Regions from separate parts of the Caldanaerobius fijiensis DSM 17918 genome, predicted to be linked through region 3. Evidence: riboswitches for the same ligand, from Rfam matches in the RefSeq annotation. Region 3 holds a riboswitch; each other region holds the start of a gene.

Region 1 (3,248 bases), on a different contig from region 3:
ATTGGAAAGATAAACTATGTTGAGAAAGACCTAAATAAGTAGGGAGGAGAAAAAATGGATCAATTAAAGGTTGTGGTAACCGATTATGAATATGCTGATCTAAGATACGAGGAAGAGGTGTTAAAGAAGGCGGGTATCAAACTGATACCTGCACAATGTCGTACAGAAGATGAATTGATTTCAGCATGTAAAGACGCGGATGGACTGTTAAATCAGTATGCTCAAATTACGCGACGTGTTATTGAGGCATTAGTGAAATGTAGAGTAATTGGTCGCTATGGTGTTGGCGTAAACACTATTGATATGGAAGCTGCTACAGATAAAGGTATTTGTGTAGTTAACGTCCCTGATTATTGTGTGGACGAAGTTTCAGATCATGCTTTAGCTTTACTGCTAGCATGTGCTCGCAAGGTGGTTTTGTTAAACAACAGTGTAAAAAATGGCAGATGGGATTATAAAATAAGCAAGCCTATTAATCGGTCAAGAGGAAAAGTACTCGGCATTGTGGGATTTGGCCGTATTCCACGGGCATTAGCTCAGAAAGCGAAAGCTATTGGTTTTAGCCTATTGGTTTACGATCCTTACATTACTTCGACGGATGCAGAAGCTTACGGGGCTAAACTGGTTGAATTGGAAGAATTGATGGCAAAATCTGATTTTGTATCGGTACATGCTCCTTTAACTAAACAAACTTATCATATGATTGGAGAAAAAGAATTGAGTTTAATGAAGCCAAGTGCATTCATAATCAATACAGCAAGAGGACCTGTTATTGATGAGGAAGCTTTAATTAAAGTTTTAAAAGAAGGGCGAATAGCTGGAGCAGGTTTAGACGTGTTGGAAGAAGAACCTACTCCACGAGATAATCCTCTGTTGACTATGGATAATGTTATTATTACTCCTCATGTTGCGTGGTATTCTGAAGAAGCAGAAGTTGAGTTACGAACAAAAGCAGCGCAGGGAGTTGTTGACGTATTGCTTGGCTACTGGCCAAAATACTTAGTGAATAAAGATGTAAAAGATAAGATACAATTAAAAGTTTTTTATTGACATCTAAGGGCAATTGCATTATACTTATAGACAAATAAGTAAATAATAAGTGAATAATGTAAGCGACTCTTATCGAGAGTGGTGGAGGGACTGGCCCGATGAAACCCGGCAGCCGGCACATTAAGTGCGTCTGGTGCTAAATCCTGCAGGTGAAACCTGAGAGATGAGAGGACGGCTTTTTTTATAAAAAGCTCTCTTCATCATCGAAGAGAGCTTTTTTTAGCCAAAAATCGCGCAATCACAAGTTTCGGGGGGTGCTTATATGCATATAGAAATAGGATTGTTAGGGTTTGGAACAGTAGGTACGGGCGTGTATAAGCTGTTAGAATTAAGGCGAGAGAAAATAAAGAAAAGGACAGGTTTTGATGTATCAATAAAAAAAATATTGGTAAGGAATCCTCAAAAACAAAGGAATGTATTATTTGAAAAAAGTTTGTTGACAACGAACCCTGAGGATATTTTGCTGGATAAAAATATAGATATAATTGTTGAGGTGATGGGAGGGGTACACCCTGCCAAAGAGTACATTGAAAAGGCGATTATAAATGGCAAAGATGTAGTGACTGCCAACAAAGAACTGATGGCAAAACATGGACTGGAACTTTTGAAGCTAGCTGAGAGCCATGGGGTTTCTCTGAAATACGAAGCGACTGTTGCAGGTGCTATACCTATAATAAGGCAGATAAAACAGTTTACTGTGACCGACGATATTTATTATATAGGAGGAATATTAAATGGCACGTGTAATTTTATACTTACGCAAATGAGCGATAATAAGTGGGATTATTATACTGCATTAAAAGAGGCACAACGATTAGGATATGCAGAAGCTGATCCTTCTTATGATGTGCTTGGATACGATTCGATGTTTAAGTTAAAAATACTTATCAGAGAAATATTTGGTGCTGAAATGGATGTTAAAGATATGGAGGTGGAGGGAATAGCAAACATCTCCAGAGATGATGTGGAAGAAGCAGAAAGGAATGGCTGTAAAATAAAATTATATGCATGGGCTAAGAAAGAAGGCGACAAAATAACTGCTGGAGTTGGACCCAAACTCTTTGATGCTAACAGTATTTTTAGCAGGGTAAGCGGCGTTGAAAATGCGGTTTTAGTAAAAGGCGATGGCTTTGGACAACAGCTGTTTGTGGGGTATGGCGCTGGACAGATGCCTACAGGAGATGCGGTATTATCTGATATTTTGGATGTTATAAATGATTATAGATTTATCCGAAAAATATCTGTTGATAAAACAGAATACAAAAATAGTTTCACAACTGTTGCCTTGTAGAGAAAATAAAGGTATACAATACCTTTATTTTTTTTGTTTCTTGTTGCTTTCATATATAGTATAATAATTATAAAGCAGTAAGATATCGTTTGCTCGAAGGGGGATTTATATTGAATATAAAGACGATTGCCAAGGAAGCGGGTGTTTCAGTTTCTACAGTATCTAAAGTTATAAATGGTTATGAAGATATAAGCAAAGAAACAAGAGAAAAGGTATGGAGTGTAATAAAACGTTTTAATTATCAACCTAACCAGATTGCACGGGTGCTCTGTACCAAGAAATCCTGGCTGATAGGGCTGCTTTACGATGTCTGGAATGACTACGAAAATGAGTTTTTTAGTGAAATAATCATGAGTTTTAAACATACGGTAGAGGAAAGTGGCTATAATATTCTTTTTTTAAACCTCTATAAAATAAAAAATGAAAATATCTCATATGTTAGTTACTGTGAGCAATATAATTTGAATGGAATTTTAATTATCGGATTTAAAGAGGATGATCCATATATAAAAGAATTAATAGAAAAAGAAATACCATGTATAGGCATAGATATTCCCATAAATGGTAAGAAATGTGGATATGTGACATCTGATAACTATGGAGGTATTGCAAAGGCGGTAGATTATCTTTATGAATTAGGTCATCGAAAAATTGGATTGATAAATGGGAGAACAGATATGTATGTTGCAAGGGAACGTTATAAAGGATTTATATCTGCTATGAAGAAAAATAATATTGAGATTGTGAAAGATTGGATATGTAATGGTGATTTTAGTGAAGAAAGTGGTTATACTGTAATAAATGAAATGCTTAAAAGAGGTAGTACACCATCAGCCATAATAGTAGCAGGAGGTGACAATATGGCTTATGGAGTTATTAATGCTCTAAAAGGGCATGGCTTGAAGGT
Region 2 (3,248 bases), on a different contig from region 3:
TCTGAAACCTCATGTAACCGTACCTTATAGCAAGATCGCCCAATCCCCCACCGCCGATGGCACCGGCCATGGCTGAATAGCCTATGATGTTTATTATTGTAAGGGTAATTCCGAGAACCAGTGAAGATCTCGCTTCGGGGAGCAGTACTTTAAATATGATTTGGGGTATTGATGCGCCCATGGATAGAGAAGCTTCTATGATGCCCCAATCTACTTCCAGCAATGAATTTTCTATTACCCTTGCTACGAAAGGCGTCGCTGATAAAGCCAAGGGAACAATAGCGGCTGTAGTCCCAATGGTAGTACCTACGATCAATCTGGAAAGCGGGAATATGGCAATCATGAGGATAATGAAAGGAACAGATCTTGCCATGTTTATAATGAACCCCAGTATGTTGTTCAAGCGAGGTTTCTCCCATATATTTCCTTCACGTGTTATTACTAAGATAATTCCCAATGGTGCTCCTATAAGGACAGAAAAGAGCGTAGAGAAAAATACCATGTAAATGGTCTGGAGCAAGGATGGAGCTATGATATTATATAAATTTACGAGTTCATCTGTCAACAAGCTCATTTGTTAACACCTCTACTTTCAAGCCGGTTTCCTTTAAGTATTCAATGGAGTGCAAGATGTTATCAGGATTACCTGTAATACTTATGAGAAGTTTGCCTATAGATATATCTCTGACATTGTCTACGCTACCTTTGATTATATTTACGTCCACATCAAATTTTTTTATCATCCTGGAGATGACAGGTTCACTGGTGATAGATCCCCTAAAACTTATTTTTACAAATTTTTCATCGGGCTTACTACTGATTTTTATACTTTCAGGTAAACTCTCCGTTATATCTTCGATAAAAGTCCTGGTAGTATCTGCTGATGGATTGGTAAATAAATCCACTACGCTGGCCTGTTCAATTATTTTTCCATTTTCAATAACAGCCACTTCATCGCATATCTCTTTTATGACGTCCATTTCATGTGTGATTATTACAATTGTGATGCCAAATTTTCTATTTATATCCTTTAGCAAATGGAGAATAGACTTGGTGGTCTTGGGATCCAGTGCTGAGGTAGCTTCATCACTCAGGAGAATTCGAGGATGGTTGGCCAATGCCCTTGCTATACCGACCCTTTGCTTTTGCCCGCCGCTTAGCTGTGAGGGATAGGCCTGGGACTTTTCTTCCAGATCTACTAGCCGCAGCAGCTCATATACCCTTTCTTTTATCTTTTTTTTCGGATAACCTGCTATCATAAGAGGAAAAGCTACATTTTCAAAGACGGTGGCATTTGACAGCAGGTTAAAGTGCTGGAAGATCATGCCGATTTTTTTGCGGGCTTCTCTTAAGCTTTTTTTATCCAGAGAAGTAATATCTATATCATCGATGTATATGCGGCCGCTAGTGGGTTCTTCAAGCCTGTTTATACATCTTACTAAAGAAGATTTACCAGCACCGCTTAAACCAATGATCCCAAATATACTGCCATCTTTGATGGTCAAATTGATATTGTCTAATGCTATTACTTTTTGACCTCCAGCATCGTATATCTTTGATAAATTTTGTATTTTTATCATTTTACTCCTCCGTCTTTTTTACATCTTTATTTACAACAAAAAAACCTCTCTTGAAAGAGGTGTGTTCCTCTCTCATCTTTCAGGGATAACCCTGCTGGATTTAGCACCGTGCCTGATGCCGGTTGCCGGGTTTCATCGGGCCAGTCCCTCCACCGCTCTCGATAAGAGTTTGCATTATTGATTTATGCAACAAGTATATTAAAAAATGTTTAATATGTCAACATAATTTTTATTATTTTTAATTGTTATCGAAAGGACAGTTGACACGAACATAAGTTCGATATATAATATATTTGAGGTGGTAAAAGGTGTTAAATATTCCTATAAAGGCCGATCAGATATGTGCAATAATACCTAAGTTGTTTAATAGCAGAGCTTCTGTCGTGTTGATAGATATTTCTGGAAATAAATATGATGTACCAAGAAAGGTTAAATATGTTCTAAAATATATGGCGTGGTATTTTGCTGTGGATCTGGATGCTTTAAGAGAAGAATGTAGCAGAATATTAGGGAAAAAGTTATATCTTCCAGTACCTTTTAGAAAAGATATAATAATGATGCCTTTGAAATTAAGGCAAAGTGGGACCGGTGGAGAAACGACCGGCTATATTAACTATTGCTGTGTGAATATGAAGGAGTTTAAGGAACAGGACCTTATTTTGTGTAATGGTATATCTATAAAATGCTATAATTCTACCGATACAGTGTACAAGCATTTAAAGGCCGCCGAGACTATTTTATACGAGATGTTTGGTTATAACAATCTTATAAAAGAAAAGGACAGAAATTATATCTGCCCTTTATACTTGTAAACCATTTTTACTGGATGGTAGGATTGTTTGGCTCTTCTTAAACCGGGTATACCCATATCTTGCTCTCGGTTAATATAAGGTATGTGCGACCATACCTTTTCTGCAAAGCATTGATTTATAAATGCATAGAGGTCTGGTATATCCGGATTTGCCTTTTCAATATGTATCACAGCAGTTTCGGGATTTAGTAGTTCGCCGAAGGTATATGCTTCCACCTTTCCTCCAATCCGTATAACAATACCCTTTACGTCAAAATATCGATAGCTTTCAAAAAAGGTCTTAATAGATTGGAATTCATCTAGAAGACCAGGATTTTCTTGAATATCTTTATCCTGAAGCCATTTTTCCGTAAAATACAGACATTCCATGATATTGGTTTCGTTTAGAGTTTCGATACTATAGTTATATAGTTTTTTAAAACGGTTTACGTGGTTCTTTTTGGCATGATATTTACGGCCGGAGAGGTTTATGAGGTCACTGGTATTGTACACGTAGTCGCTATTATCTTCATCAAGCTCCATTTCTATACAGAATATTTCGCTTATTTTTTTAGCCAGCTTTTCTGGGAATCTCTCCAACAATGTATTTGAACCCTCGTCTTTATATCTTTTATATAACACCTCAAAAGCCCTTATTATATTTAATTCATCACCTATCGGCGGCAGAATAGCAGTAATGTTGTCCCTTTGAGAGATAAGACAAAGGCAATCGTTGATGATTTCATAATAAAGGTTATAATAATGATTCCACATGTAAAGGTTTGTGAAAGTGTATTCGGAATTTTGTGGAGGATACTTTCTAAAAAATTCGTTAAAGATGTTTTTGTCTTCTATGCTAAATTGTTTCACTAATCTCA
Region 3 (3,248 bases):
CTGTATTTTAACAGAACTTTTTCATCTTCCAGCTTTTTGATAATATTTTTTACTTCTTCAGTATCTAGACCTGTCATCGTGGCTATTTGTTCATCGGTAAGCCTGCTGTTTTCATACAGGAGCTCAATTACGTCCATACATTTGTCCATTGCTACAACCCTCCCCATTTCTTTTATTTAATATTAAGCTACATTATATAATAATTATCAGGTGTAATCAAGGCAATTTATTTGTTATTTATATTAGAGAAAGCCTTTAACAATTCAATAGGTAAAGGAAATAGTATTGTAGAATTTTTTTCTGCTGCGATTTCTGGCAGTGTCTGCAGGTATCTTAACTGCAGGGCAGCTGGCTCCTTAGAAATAAGTTGTGCTGCTTCTAGCAGTTTTTGCGCCGCCTGATATTCACCATCTGCTGATATGATTTTGGCCCTCCTTTCTCTTTCTGCTTCTGCCTGCTTTGCCATGGCTCTTTTCATTGTATCAGGCAATTCTATGCTTTTTATTTCTACTGCGGTCACCTTGATGCCCCATGGATCTGTGTCTTTGTCCAGCAGTTCTCGCAGTTTTTCATTGAGCTCAGCTCTTTTCGTGAGCATTTCATCCAGCTCATGCTGACCGAGGATAGACCTTAATATCGTTTGTGCCAGGAGAGTGGTGCTCTGTGTATAATTTACAACCTTTGTAGTTGCAAGGATAGGATCGGATACATTAAAATATACTACTGCATCAACCATAATAGGAACATTGTCTTTTGTGATGATTTCCTGCTTTGCCACATCAATTGTGAGAGTTCTTAAGTCGACTTTCCATACTCTATCAATACCAAAGGGGAAGATGACATTGAGACCCGGTTGCAATAAGCCGCTGAGCCTTCCGAACCTGAATAAAACCCCTCTCTGGTATTCTGCTATGATTGAAACCATTCCAGGAAGCAATATGAGTGGTATTATAGTCAGGACTATGGAAGGTGCTATATATAGCAGACTTTCGATAGAACTCCATCCTCTTAACACGACAATATCTATGACTCCCCAGATCAAAAACGATACCAGCATAAAATAAAAATTGGCGTAAATCTTGCGCGATAATGCTATGGCCATCCAGACAATCCACCACACAGCTTCAATTAAAAAGATTATCGCAAATATAGTTACTACTGGATATGAATTCATAAAATTTCCCTCCTATCTTAATTTAACAACTTTTATAAATATTATAATCAAATTTACTAAGAAAAACAAACTGTTTTTTCCAGTCAAAAATTTATTATTGCATAAACTCAGTATATATGTTATAATTTCCTTAATTTAAAAATAAAACAGCATAAAAAACCTCTTATCAAGAGTGGTGGAGGGACTGGCCCGATGAAGCCCGGCAACCGGCACATAGGTGCGACTGGTGCCAATTCCTGCAAAACGAAGAGTTTTGAGAGATGAGAGGGTAAGGTAGAAAATGCCCTCTTCATGCAGAAGAGGTTTTTTTATGCCCACATTATAAATTGAAGGAGGAATTTTTTATGAGATTTGATACGCTGGCATTGCACGCGGGACAACAACCAGACCCAACTACGGGTTCCAGGAGTGTACCTATTTATCAGACTACCTCATATGTATTTAAGAGCACGGAACACGCAGCAAACCTCTTTGGGTTGAAAGAAGAGGGCAATATTTATACCAGGATAATGAATCCAACCGTAGATGTCTTTGAAAAGCGTATGGCGGCTTTAGAGGGAGGCGTAGGTGCCTTAGCTACTTCATCAGGCATGGCCGCAATTACTCTTGCTATAATGAACATAGCATCGGCGGGAGACGAAATCATATCGTCGACAAATCTTTACGGAGGTACCCATACGCTGTTTGCAAATACACTTCCTAAATATGGTATAAAGACAATATTTGTAGATCCTGAAAATCCTGAGGGCTTTAAAGAAGCCATAACCGAAAAGACAAAAGCCATTTATGCGGAAATTATCGGAAATCCTAAAATAGATGTATTTGACATTGAAACTTATGCGAAGATCGCCCATGACCATGGCCTTCCCCTTATAATAGACAATACCTTTGCAACCCCGTATTTATGCAGGCCCTTTGAATTCGGAGCAGATATCGTCGTACACTCTGCTACAAAATTCATAGGAGGGCATGGCACATCCATAGGGGGCGTTATCGTAGATTCAGGTAATTTCCACTGGGACAATGGAAAATTTCCCGGGCTGGTAGAACCCGATGAAAGCTACCATGGCGTAAGCTATGTGAGAGATTTCGGTAAAAGCGCTTATATAGTAAAAGCTCGTGTGCAGCTCATGAGAGATATGGGGGCATGCATCAGTCCGTTTAACGCATTCTTATTGCTTCAGGGCCTTGAAACCCTGTCGTTGAGGGTGCAAAGGCACTGCGATAATGCTCAAAAGGTGGCTGAATACCTCAGTAAAAGCCCTTATGTAACCTGGGTGAATTATCCGGGCTTGCCTGACAATAAGTACCACAGGCTGGCTAAAAAATATCTTCCAAAGGGATGTGGCTCTATACTCACTTTTGGAATCAAAGGTGGATTGGAAGCTGGCAAGAGGTTTATCGAGAACGTTAAGCTGTTCTCTCATTTAGCCAATGTAGGAGATGCAAAATCCCTTGTTATACACCCGGCCAGCACTACTCACCAACAGCTAACAGAAGAAGAACAGCTGTCATCGGGTGTAACGGCAGACATGGTAAGGCTGTCTATCGGAATAGAAGATGTGGAAGATATAATCGAAGATCTGGATCAGGCTTTAAAGGCGTCTCAGGGGTGATGCCGGTGATTGTTGAAAAAAAGTATCTTCACCTATCAAAAGATGAGGTTACATTTACAACGGAGAGCGGTTATACATTTGATGAACTTACTATAGCATATGAGGTTTACGGCGAGCCCGATATATATAAAAACAACGTTGTGCTGGTTTTACACGCACTGTCAGGCGACAGCCATGCTGCTGGAAAGTACAGAGAAGACGATAAAAAAGCCGGTTGGTGGGATGGCCTTATAGGGCCGGGAAAGTACATTGACACAAATGAGTATTGCGTCATATGCTCCAATGTCCTGGGTGGTTGCCAGGGCACTACTGGACCTTCATCGATCAATCCCAGGACGGGTAAGCCCTATGCCGCAGATTTCCCGAAAATAAACATAAGGGATATGGTGAGGGTTCAAAAGATATTGCTGGATAAGTTGGGGATATCCCATTTGAGAGCAGTTATAGGTGGCTCCATG

What was found. Region 3 has a riboswitch for S-adenosylmethionine ahead of BUB87_RS11205 (homocysteine synthase). Riboswitches for the same ligand answer to the same signal wherever they lie in the genome.
Region 1: another riboswitch for S-adenosylmethionine. It lies ahead of BUB87_RS03665 (homoserine dehydrogenase); the one in region 3 lies ahead of BUB87_RS11205 (homocysteine synthase).
Region 2: another riboswitch for S-adenosylmethionine. It lies ahead of BUB87_RS07745 (methionine ABC transporter ATP-binding protein); the one in region 3 lies ahead of BUB87_RS11205 (homocysteine synthase).

Annotation. Positions count from the first base shown of each region.
Region 1 is NZ_FQVH01000005.1:48,663-51,910, forward strand. Features, by position in the region: gene BUB87_RS03655 (bifunctional 4-hydroxy-2-oxoglutarate aldolase/2-dehydro-3-deoxy-phosphogluconate aldolase) at 1-13, shown strand, start outside; gene BUB87_RS03660 (C-terminal binding protein) at 55-1,050, shown strand; SAM riboswitch class I at 1,117-1,220, shown strand; gene BUB87_RS03665 (homoserine dehydrogenase) at 1,313-2,341, shown strand; gene BUB87_RS03670 (LacI family DNA-binding transcriptional regulator) at 2,452-3,248, shown strand, end outside.
Region 2 is NZ_FQVH01000016.1:28,429-31,676, forward strand. Features, by position in the region: gene BUB87_RS07740 (methionine ABC transporter permease) at 1-574, opposite strand, end outside; gene BUB87_RS07745 (methionine ABC transporter ATP-binding protein) at 555-1,580, opposite strand; SAM riboswitch class I at 1,650-1,748, opposite strand; gene BUB87_RS07750 (hypothetical protein) at 1,889-2,392, shown strand; gene BUB87_RS07755 (DUF2156 domain-containing protein) at 2,368-3,240, opposite strand.
Region 3 is NZ_FQVH01000033.1:9,550-12,797, forward strand. Features, by position in the region: gene BUB87_RS11195 (Lrp/AsnC family transcriptional regulator) at 1-149, opposite strand, end outside; gene BUB87_RS11200 (slipin family protein) at 227-1,174, opposite strand; SAM riboswitch class I at 1,335-1,441, shown strand; gene BUB87_RS11205 (homocysteine synthase) at 1,519-2,790, shown strand; gene metX (homoserine O-acetyltransferase MetX) at 2,796-3,248, shown strand, end outside.